2 linked regions of the Haloferula helveola genome follow. The protein of the gene in region 1 binds, or shares a complex with, the protein of each later gene. Links are inferred from orthologs where the notes say so. Each region holds a gene or a part of one and is shown on either strand. Other genes may lie near its edges.

Region 1 (5,313 bases):
AGCGGAGGTCGATGCACTCTTGCTCGAGCGCCTGACCGGCGATGGTCGACAGCAGGACGATCGCCTCGCCCTTTTTTTCATCGGGAATCCCGACGACCGCGATCTTGCGCTCCGCCTCGGAATCAAGACCGAGCGCCTTGTTGATGGCGGCCTCGACCGTCTCGTGCGGAACCATCTCACCGGCGATTTTCGAAAAGCGGGAAATCCGTCCTTCGATGTAGAGGAAGCCGTCGGAATCAAGGCGTCCCACATCGCCCGTGCGGAACCAGCGCTCACCATCCAACACTTCAGCCGACTTCTTCGGGCTGTCGAGATAGCCGGGGAAAATGTTCGAGCCCTTCAGCCAGATGATGCCCTGCTGGTCGAGGGGGCATGCCTCGTCGGTCGCCGGATTCGTCAGGCGGACGGCGATTCCCGGCAGCAAATGGCCGACCGAACCGCGCCGCGAAGACGGCACGACCCATTCGCCATCGATGGCCGCCGGGACAGGCAGGTTCACGTTGGTGGCGGGTGACGTCTCGGTCAGCCCGTAGCCTTCGAGAACCTCGACGCCGAAGCGTTCGGCAAAAGACTCGGCGAGGTTCAGCGGGAGCTTCTCCGCACCGGTCACGACCAGTTCCAGCGACCGCAGTTGCTCGGGCTTTACCCGCTTCATGTAGCCGCGGAGGAAGGTCGGCGTCGCGAGCAGGAACGTGATCGAGTGCTGATGGATCAACTCGCCAAGCCGCTTGGTATCGAGGGGATTCGGATAGGTGACCAGATCGATCCCGTCGAGGATCGGATACCAGAGCGTGACCGTACAACCGAACGAGTGGAACAGCGGCAGGCTTCCGAGGATCCGCGTGTTGCTCGACGCCTGCACACGGGTGCCGAACTGGCAGACATTCGCCAGCACGTTGCGATGGCTGAGCGGAACGCCCTTCGGCTCGCCCGATGAACCGGACGTGAAGAGCAACACCGCCTCGTCATCGCCCTTGCGCTTGCCGATACGGAACAGGGTCTTCAAGACGCCGGCAGGCAGGATGCGTGAGAGGATCGCCCAAGTGATGATCTTCCTCTTCAGCGAGGGCAGCACGCGCTCGATGAAGATGATGTCGCGGTTCGGCGGCCATGGGAACGATGCGACCTTTCGGACGAACGGGTCCGCGGTGATGTAGCGATCGAGCTTCGCCTGGCGCATGGCCGAGCGGATCGCCTCATGGCTGGCGGTGAAGTTCAGGTTCACCGGAGTTTTCCCGGCGAAAAGGACCGCAAGGTTCGCCACCATGCCGGCCTTACCCGGCGGAAGGATGATCCCGACCCGCGGGTTGTCGGTCTCCTCGCGGATGTGCTTGGAGAAAACGAGGGCCGCTGCCAGCAAGCGGTCGAAGCCGAGTGAGGAGTCATCAGCGCCATCGAACAGCTTGTTTCGGCGATGGGCCTTGAGCCCTTCCAGTAGGGCAGTCGCCAGCGACCCCTTGAACAACGGACGCCCGGCATAGGCTTCCTCGGCGGCGGCGTAGAGAGCCTCCTGCAGGGCGGCGGCGGACGCTTTGGCGGCTGGGATCGGCTTCGCCACCGAAAAGACGGCCCGGGGCAGGGAAGCGGCGCGCTCGATCGGAAGCGCTGCCTCACGCGGGTACTCGATCGCGATCGGCAATAGCGGCAAGCCGAAGGCTCCGAGCGTCGTCAGGGTTCTGCCAGGGATGTGGCACGGCGTTCCCGGCCGGGCAACCGCCTTGCCATGGATGAAAATGAGCACCCCACCATCCTTGATGAGCGCCTCGAGTTGCTTGCCGGCTGCTGCCGGGTCGGCATCGTCGTCCGAAAACACCGCGCCCGACCCCGAACGCTCGAGAAAAGCCGCGACCGGCGCATCGAGTTTCGCATTCTCCTCGATCAGCCACGTGATCGTCCGTCCTGCGAACAGCTGCTCAAGGTGAAGCAGTTCATGGAAGTCCACCCGGCCCGGAACGACGAGACATCCGGTGCTGGGAATTCGGTCTTGATGGAGAAACTGGACTGCGGAGCTCATTGAGATCGATGACGACGCACGGAGTGTGCCGCGGATGACTTTGGATTCACGGGAAATCCGAGGCTGTGGGAAGGAAATTGAGGGACATTTGCCGACCCTGCAAGCGGATCACCCGGGACCTCAAATCAGCGGGCGGCCTCGGCCTCGGCAAGCCGTTCGGCCATCTCCGCCCGCTGCAAGGCATCGGTGAGTTCCTCCAGCGAACCGTTCAGAATCCCGTCGATATTGTGGGTGGTGAGACCGATCCGGTGGTCGGTGATCCGGCTCTGCGGGAAATTGTAGGTTCGGATCTTCTCCGACCGGTCACCCGAACCGATCAGCTTCCTGCGGTTGGCCGAGTAGTTCTCCTGAACTTCCCGCTGCTTCTGCTCGTATAGCCGGCTTCGAAGGATCTGGAGCGCTCTTTCCTTGTTCTGGCCTTGGGATCGGCCGTCCTCGCAGCGCACCATGATGCCCGTAGGCAGGTGGAAGACCTGGACCGCGGACTCGGTGCGGTTGACGTGCTGGCCGCCGGCACCGCCCGCCCGGCAAACCTCGATCCGGAGATCGTCAGGCTTCAGGTCGATATCCACCTCCTCAGCCTCCGGCAGCACGGCGACGGTCACGGTCGAGGTATGGATCCGGCCCTGGGTCTCGGTCGCGGGCACGCGCTGGACGCGATGAACGCCGCTCTCGTATTTCAGAAAGCGAAACACCTCGTCGCCGGCGATCCTCAGCACCACTTCCTTGAAACCACCCACTTCAGAAGGGCTGCTGCCGAGATGCTCGACCTTCCACCCCCGGTTTTCCGCGTAGCGTTGGTACATCCGCATCAGCTCCCCGGCGAAGAGGGATGCCTCGTCGCCACCGGCGCCCGCACGGATCTCGACCAACGCGTCCCGGTCCTCGTCCGGATCGGCCGGCAGCAGAAGATACTGAAGCTTTTCCTCCATCTCCGGAATTCGTCGTTGGAGTTCCGGGATCTCATCCGCCGCCATCTCGGCAAGCTCCGGATCCTCTCCCCGGGCGAGTTCCTCGTTGTCGGCCAACTGTCGCCGGCTACTTTCCAAGTCCTCCCAGAGGTCCAGTGTCTCCTTCAACCGCCGGTGCTCCCGCATAACCTCGGTCGCACGCTTCGCATCGCTGAACAGGGAAGGGTCCTCAATCGCTTCGGAGACCTCCGCAAACCTGCGGCGGCGTTGTTCGATGAGGGCGGCGTAGTCCATGATTATCGGGAAAGGCAGGTTACGGAGACAGAAGACGCCCGCACGGCTACGGAGCCGTCGGGCGTCGGAGATGGAACAGGAATGGATCGCTAGCGGCGCTGCGTCATCGGGCGGACTCTGGCGCAGCGGATCGATACCGGCAACACCCGAAAACAAAACGGCCGCGTATCCCGGGGGAGACGCGGCCGTTTGGAAAAACTCGGGATCCGCTGGATCAGGCGCTCGCCGCAGCGGTGCGTGCCTTGCGAATGATGCTGTTCACCGTATCGGACGGCTTCGCACCACAACCAAGCCACTTGTCGGCCTTCTCGAGATCCACCGCCCAGTTGTCACCGTCCTTCATCGGATCGTAGGTGCCGATCTGTTCGATGTAGCGGCCGTCGCGGCGCTTGCGGCTGTCAACAGCCACAATCTTGTAGTAGGGACGATCCTTCGTTCCTTTGCGGGTAAGACGGAGAGAAACCATAATGTGTCGGAAATGCGGTGTGCCGACCCGGCAGATTGCGGGCGGGCGCGGAGACTGCACAGACCCCGGGGTCTTGCCAAGCAGAATCCACGGGAAATTTGATGCACTGGAATCCGGGATGAGACGGATCGAGCGCCGGGACTGGGCGGACTCGAGGGCGATTCATTAGGAAATCTTAAGTTTCTGAGGATTGATTCCGAATTGTGGAAAGAAGCGCCTCCGATTTCGCCGTTGGTTGAGCCGGAGTCAGTCGTCCCATCACCCCGAGCCCGCCGCCGGACCGTCGCCGGGTTTGCCTTTGACCCGTCTGCCCGTGATTTCTAGCTTGGATCGCCCCCATGAAGTGCCCGCGCTGCATCCAGATCATTCACCAAGGCGCATCCTGCTGCCCGCACTGCGGGTTTACCCTCGAGAATGCCGACAAGCGTTTTTCGGAAACCGACCGGCGGCTGCACCGGATCGAAGACAGGGCCGGACTGATGCGAAGCACCGAGCGCACCCGTGTAGGTCGGATGCTTCACCAGTTCGAGGCCCGCTTTCCCCAACTCTTCCTCGCGGTCTACACTGCGCGCCACGAGGGCCGCAGTGACATCCGGCAGCTCGGTTTCTGGCTTTTGAACCGAGGCCAGTTCCTCGACATTCCCGAAGACCGGGCAGGGCGATGTGGAATCATTCTGACCATCGACCCCGATGCCAAGGTCGCCAGCATGACCTGGGGTTATACCCTCGATGCCTTCTTAAACGAAAAGGACAGCTTCCTGATTCTCAGCCGGGCCCACGCCTATTGGGTGGAGGGCCGTTTCGGCGAAGGGATCCAAAGGGTGATCGAGCAACTGGCTTTGGTTCTGATGAAGCGCGCCCGCCATGCGAAGCGGAATCCCGCCCGTTTCGAACGCAAGGTGCTGCCTCAAGGAGCCACAACCCAAAGGTCCGATCCGGCTGACGACGGAGAGTTCAACGAGAGAGAGATCATGGAGTCATGAGATACGGATGGCTTATCGGAGCGTTCTGCTTCTTCAACTGGAGCGTCATCGCGCAGGAGGAACCGCCCGATCCTCCGACCGAGGAGGAAGCGGAGGACTTCCATCATGAGATCCATGTCCCGGAGGAATTTCTCGACGATTACTTCGCGACCCGCCCGTCCACCTTCCTCCGTGACCCCCAGAATCTGCTCGATCCGAGAGAGAGGAAGGAAAGGGCACAGTTCCTTGAATACCACTCGGACGATTCACTGATCGACTTCCACCTTTTCCTGTTCGCTGGCGACCAGATGATTCCGGAGGACGTGCGGGTCGAAGAGCTCGCCGAGCGATTCTTCGGCGAAGGAAAGCCGTCGGTTCTCGTGCTCTATTTCCTTGGAGCGCCCGAGCGCACGATCCTCCAGCTCAGCCCCCAGGTCGCGGACGATGTCCCGAAAGCCGAACAGAAGCGCCTGCTGGCCCAGGCGGTCCGCGCCGCGGAAGAGCACCCGATTGCCACCGAACAGCTCGAGGCATTCTGCGTCCAGACCGCGATCCGGATCTTCTGGATCGAGAGGGCCGCCGGCCTGACGGACGAACCGCCCGTGGTGGAGCCGTCCGAGAGCGAGCGTCTCAAAGAACCGCCGCCGACCCGTGGCGCGCAGCTCA
Region 2 (4,408 bases), 850 kb from region 1 along the record:
CATCCGCACCGACGAATGGGCCTACATGCGCTACCGGAACGGCGAAGAGGAACTCTACCGGATGTCGACCGATCCTGGGCAAATCGAGAACCTCGCAAGCCGGAAGGAACTGGCCGGCACGAAGCGCGAGCTGAAACGCATGCTCGACGAGAAAGTCGCGCAGGCGACGAAGTGACCCTGCCGCAAATTCGTTCGCCACGCCAACCGGGATGCCCTAGCTTCGGCGGATGATCCGGTTTTCCCCATCCTTCATCTGCCTGCTGGCTTTCGCCTTCGGCCCCGTCGTCGCCGAAGCAGGCTCGATCCGAAAGCCGGCCGCCGAAAAACGCTACAACTTCCGCGACGGCGACATCGTTCTGCAAGGCAACGCCGGCCCGCAATCGGATGCCGTCCGGGCCGCCACCGGTTCGCCCTACACCCACTGCGGCGTCGTTTTTCAACACGAGGGCAAGTGGATGGTGATGGAGGCCGTCCAGCCGGTGCGGACGACCCCGCTCGAGCAATTCATCGACCGCAGCCTCGCCGGGACCTTCCGCGCCTACCGGCTGCGCGAAACCGTCGGAGCCGATGCCGTCGCCAAAGCCCGCGCTTGGGCCACCAAACAGGCGGGCAAGAACTACGACGTCCGCTTCCAGTGGAACGACACCGAGCTCTACTGCTCCGAGTTCGTCTGGAAGCTCTACGAGCAGGCCGGCGTCGAGCTCTGCCCGAAGCGTGCGTTCCGCACCTACAACCTCGATGATCCCGCGGTGAAACAAATCATCGAGCAACGCTACGGCGGCCGCGCCAACCTGCCGCTCGACGAACCCGCCGTCGCCCCGGGCGACATCGCGACCTCCAAGCTCCTCATCGAGGCACCGCGGATCGAGACGAAGAAGATGCGCTGACCCGGGCATCGTCCGAAGTTCGGCTTTTAATGCGCGCCCCAACAAAGTCGGGGTTGGACGTTCGGTGACCAGCGTTCAGGCTCCGCGCGTGGCTGTCACCGAACTCCTCCATCAGCTCGTCCGCATTCCGTCGGTCAATCCGGACAACTCGCCCGGCACCGAACAGACCGGCGAAGGCTGGATCGCCGCCTTTCTCTCCGAGTGGCTGCGGAAAATCGGCGCGACCGTCGAGCTCGAGGAAATCAAGCCGGGCCGCCCGAACCTGATCGCCCGCTTCGCTCCGCGCGACGGCCGCCCGCGGATCCTTCTCGGACCGCACCTCGACACGGTCGGTATCGAAGGCATGACCATCGAACCCTTTTCGGGCGAAGTCCGCGACGGTCGCCTGTGGGGTCGCGGCGCCTCCGACACCAAAGGCCCGATGGCCGCCATGCTGTGGGGACTTCGCGAAAATGCCACAGCTCTCAAGGACGCTCCGGTGGCCATCGATTTCGTCGCCTTCATGGGTGAGGAATCCGGTCAGTGGGGATCGAAGGAATTCGCCCGCAAATACGGCTCGGAATACGAGTTCGCGATCGTCGGCGAGCCGACCTCGCTCGACGCGGTCCACACCACCAAAGGATCGCTTTGGGCGACGCTGAGGACGACCGGCAAGGCCGCGCACTCGTCGCAACCGGAACGCGGCGAGAACGCCGTGATGAAGCTGGCCCGCGCTCTCGATCCCTTCGAAACCGCAATGAGCGAGAAGCTCGCCACCTTCACCCACCCGATTCTCGGACGCTCGACACTCAACATCGGCGTTGTCCGTGGCGGCAGCCGGCCGAACATCGTCCCGGACCGGGCCGAGGCCGAGTTGGACATCCGCATCACCCCGAGCCTTCGCGATGCCGGTGGCGCGCTCGCGCTGCTGCGATCGATGACCGAAGGCACACCGCTTGAAGTCGTGAACCCGCACGAGAATCCGCCGATGGAACTCCCGGCCGACCACCCGTGGATCGAGCGCATCCGCTCCGTTCGTCCCGCTACAAAGCCGGTCGGCGCACCATGGTTCTCCGACGCCGCCCACCTGTCGGCCGGCGGCATCCCTTCGATCTGCCTCGGCCCCGGCTCGATCGACCAGGCCCACACCTGCGACGAGTTCATCGACGTCGCCACCCTCGAGGAAGGAGCCCGCTTCTTCTCCGACTTCGTCTCCAAACTGATCATTGGTGCTTGAGCATTGATCATTGAACCGCATGACCACCGTCCTCGACATTCTCGACAAGGGCACCGCGTATCTTGAGAAGCGCGGGATAGCAGAGGCTCGGAGAAACATGCAGATGCTGGTCGCACACCAGCTCGACTGCACCCGCATGGCGCTCTACCTGCGCTTCGACGAACCGATGGACGAGTCCGATCTCGAACCGCTCCGCGAGGCACTGAAGAAGCGCGGCGAAGGCGTGCCGGTGCAGCACCTCATCGGCAGTGTCTTTTTCCGCAACCACGAGTTCGCCTGCGATGCACGGGCGCTCATCCCGCGACCGGAGACCGAGGAACTCGCCGAGTGGCTGACGAAGAACGTAAAGCTCGCCGATGACGCCCGCATTCTCGACATGGGCTGCGGCTCCGGGGTGCTCGGAGTCTCGTTGGCTCACGACTTCCCGAAAGCGTCGGTGCTGCTGGCCGACGTCTCGTCCGATGCCCTTGCCCTCGCCCGCGAGAATGCCGAGCGGAACGGCATCAACAATGTCGACTGGGTGGAGAGCGATCTCTTCGCCGCGATCCCGACCGACTCGACCTTCGACCTGATTGTCGCCAACCTCCCCTACGTCCCCGAGGGCGAGGCGGTTTCCCGCGAAGTCAGGCACGACCCGGCATTGGCGCTCTTCAGCGGGAAGGACGGGCTCGACCTCATCCGGCGATTCGTTCCCGAGTTGGCCAACCGCCTCAATCCCGGAGGCACGGTCGCCCTCGAAATCGGCCATGAACAATCCGCCGAGGTCGAGGCGCTACTGAAGGGAAGCGGGCTCACGGACGTCTTGACCCTCAACGACCTCTCTGGCATCCCCCGTTTCCCCATCGCCCGCAAGGCGTGACGGGAGCGGACTCTCCGGTCCGCCGGTCAGAATCCTGCGGACCGGATCGTCCGCCCTCCAAATTCATCATCCATGGATAAGCTTCTCGTTCACGGCGGTGCTCCGATTCACGGAGCCATCACGATTTCCGGCTCCAAGAACGCCTCCCTGCCGATCCTCGCCGCCGCGCTGCTGACCGAGAACGATGTCGTGATCCGCCGCGTCCCGGACGTGTCGGACACCAACTACATGGTGCAGATCCTGACCGGTCTCGGGGCCGACGTGGAACGTTTCTCCGGCACGGTGCGGGTCACCGCGGCGGACATCTCCGACACGGCGCCGTATGACATCGTCCGCCGCATGCGGGCGTCGGTCTGCATGATGGGCCCCCTGCTCGCCCGCAAGCGTCGCTGCGTGGTCGCGCTGCCAGGCGGCTGCGTCATTGGCGACCGCCCGATCGATCTCCACATCCGCGGACTTGAGGCCCTTGGCGCCAAGGCCGCGGTCGAGGGAGGAAACGTGACGCTTTCCGCGCCCGACGGACTCAAGGGCGCGACGGTCGATCTCTGCGGTGAGAACGGACCGACCGTGCTCGGCACGGACAACGTGATGATGGCCGCCACGCTGGCCGAAGGCATCACCACCATCACCTCCGCCGCCTGCGAACCGGAAGTCATCGACCTCGCCGACTTCCTGAACTCCATGGGAGCCAAGGTCAGCGGCGCCGGCACCCCGGTCATCACGATCGAGGGCGTCGAGAAACTCCATGGCACCGTTCACAACGTCATCCCCGACCGCATCGAGGCCGGCACCTTCATGGCCGCAGCAGCCTTGGCTGGAGAGGGCGTGACCTTGCGCCGCGTCAATGAAGGCCACCTGAGCGCGATCACCTCGGCCCTTCGCAAAGCCGGACACCAAGTGCACTTCAACGACACCGGCGACGCCTGCACCGTGCATCGTGGCGACACGCCGATGCCGGCGGAGATCGTCACCGAGCCCTATCCCGGTTACCCGACCGACATGCAGGCGCAAATGACCGCGCTGTTCGTCACGACCCCGGGAACCAGCATCGTGGTCGATACCATCTTTCCCCAGCGCTTCATGCACTGCGCCGAGCTGAAACGGATGGGTGCCGACATTTCGGTCACCGACGGCAAGGCCGTGATCACCGGCGTCGAAGGCCTCAGCGGCGCACCGGTGATGGCCAGCGACCTCCGGGCCTCCGCCGCGCTCGTGCTTGCCGGCCTGACGGCCAAGGGCACGACCGAGATCAACCGCCTCTACCACATCGACCGCGGCTACGAGCACATCGACGAGAAGCTCGAGGCGCTCGGTGCGAATGTCGAGCGGGTGCGGATTTAGCCGCTCTCCGCACGCCACCGGGGCTAGCTTGAAAAACGGGGGAACATTGCTCTTGTCAGTATTTCTGACCAGACTAGTCTGATCTAATGAGAATGGTGGGACTTT

What was found. Proteins that work in one complex are often made in the same cells at the same time.
Region 2: the proteins of prfA (region 1) and prmC are in contact, whole or in part, in a crystal structure (PDB 2B3T), measured with the Escherichia coli proteins. The link is inferred for Haloferula helveola from one-to-one orthologs.

What each region holds. Positions count from the first base shown.
Region 1 is NZ_AP024702.1:5,131,826-5,137,138, reverse strand. What follows is about bases 1,180-4,171. They hold prfA (peptide chain release factor 1), read right to left. Parts: upstream 3,220-4,171; coding sequence 2,140-3,219; downstream 1,180-2,139. Other genes in these bases: HAHE_RS19475 (TPM domain-containing protein), read left to right, coding at 4,024-4,171; rpsP (30S ribosomal protein S16), read right to left, coding at 3,434-3,685; HAHE_RS19490 (AMP-binding protein), read right to left, coding at 1,180-2,014. Outside these bases: more of HAHE_RS19490, read right to left, coding at 1-1,179; more of HAHE_RS19475, read left to right, coding at 4,172-4,668; HAHE_RS19470 (hypothetical protein), read left to right, coding at 4,665-5,313. UniProt on the Escherichia coli protein: Peptide chain release factor 1 directs the termination of translation in response to the peptide chain termination codons UAG and UAA.
Region 2 is NZ_AP024702.1:4,281,319-4,285,726, reverse strand. The notes cover bases 1,284-4,042. They hold prmC (peptide chain release factor N(5)-glutamine methyltransferase), read left to right. Parts: upstream 1,284-2,122; coding sequence 2,123-2,962; downstream 2,963-4,042. Other genes in these bases: murA (UDP-N-acetylglucosamine 1-carboxyvinyltransferase), read left to right, coding at 3,035-4,042; HAHE_RS16140 (M20 family metallopeptidase), read left to right, coding at 1,284-2,103. Outside these bases: HAHE_RS16150 (sulfatase), read left to right, coding at 1-175; HAHE_RS16145 (YiiX/YebB-like N1pC/P60 family cysteine hydrolase), read left to right, coding at 228-887; more of HAHE_RS16140, read left to right, coding at 976-1,283; more of murA, read left to right, coding at 4,043-4,303; HAHE_RS16125 (hypothetical protein), read left to right, coding at 4,390-4,408. UniProt on the Escherichia coli protein: Methylates the class 1 translation termination release factors RF1/PrfA and RF2/PrfB on the glutamine residue of the universally conserved GGQ motif, i.e. on 'Gln-235' in RF1 and on 'Gln-252' in RF2.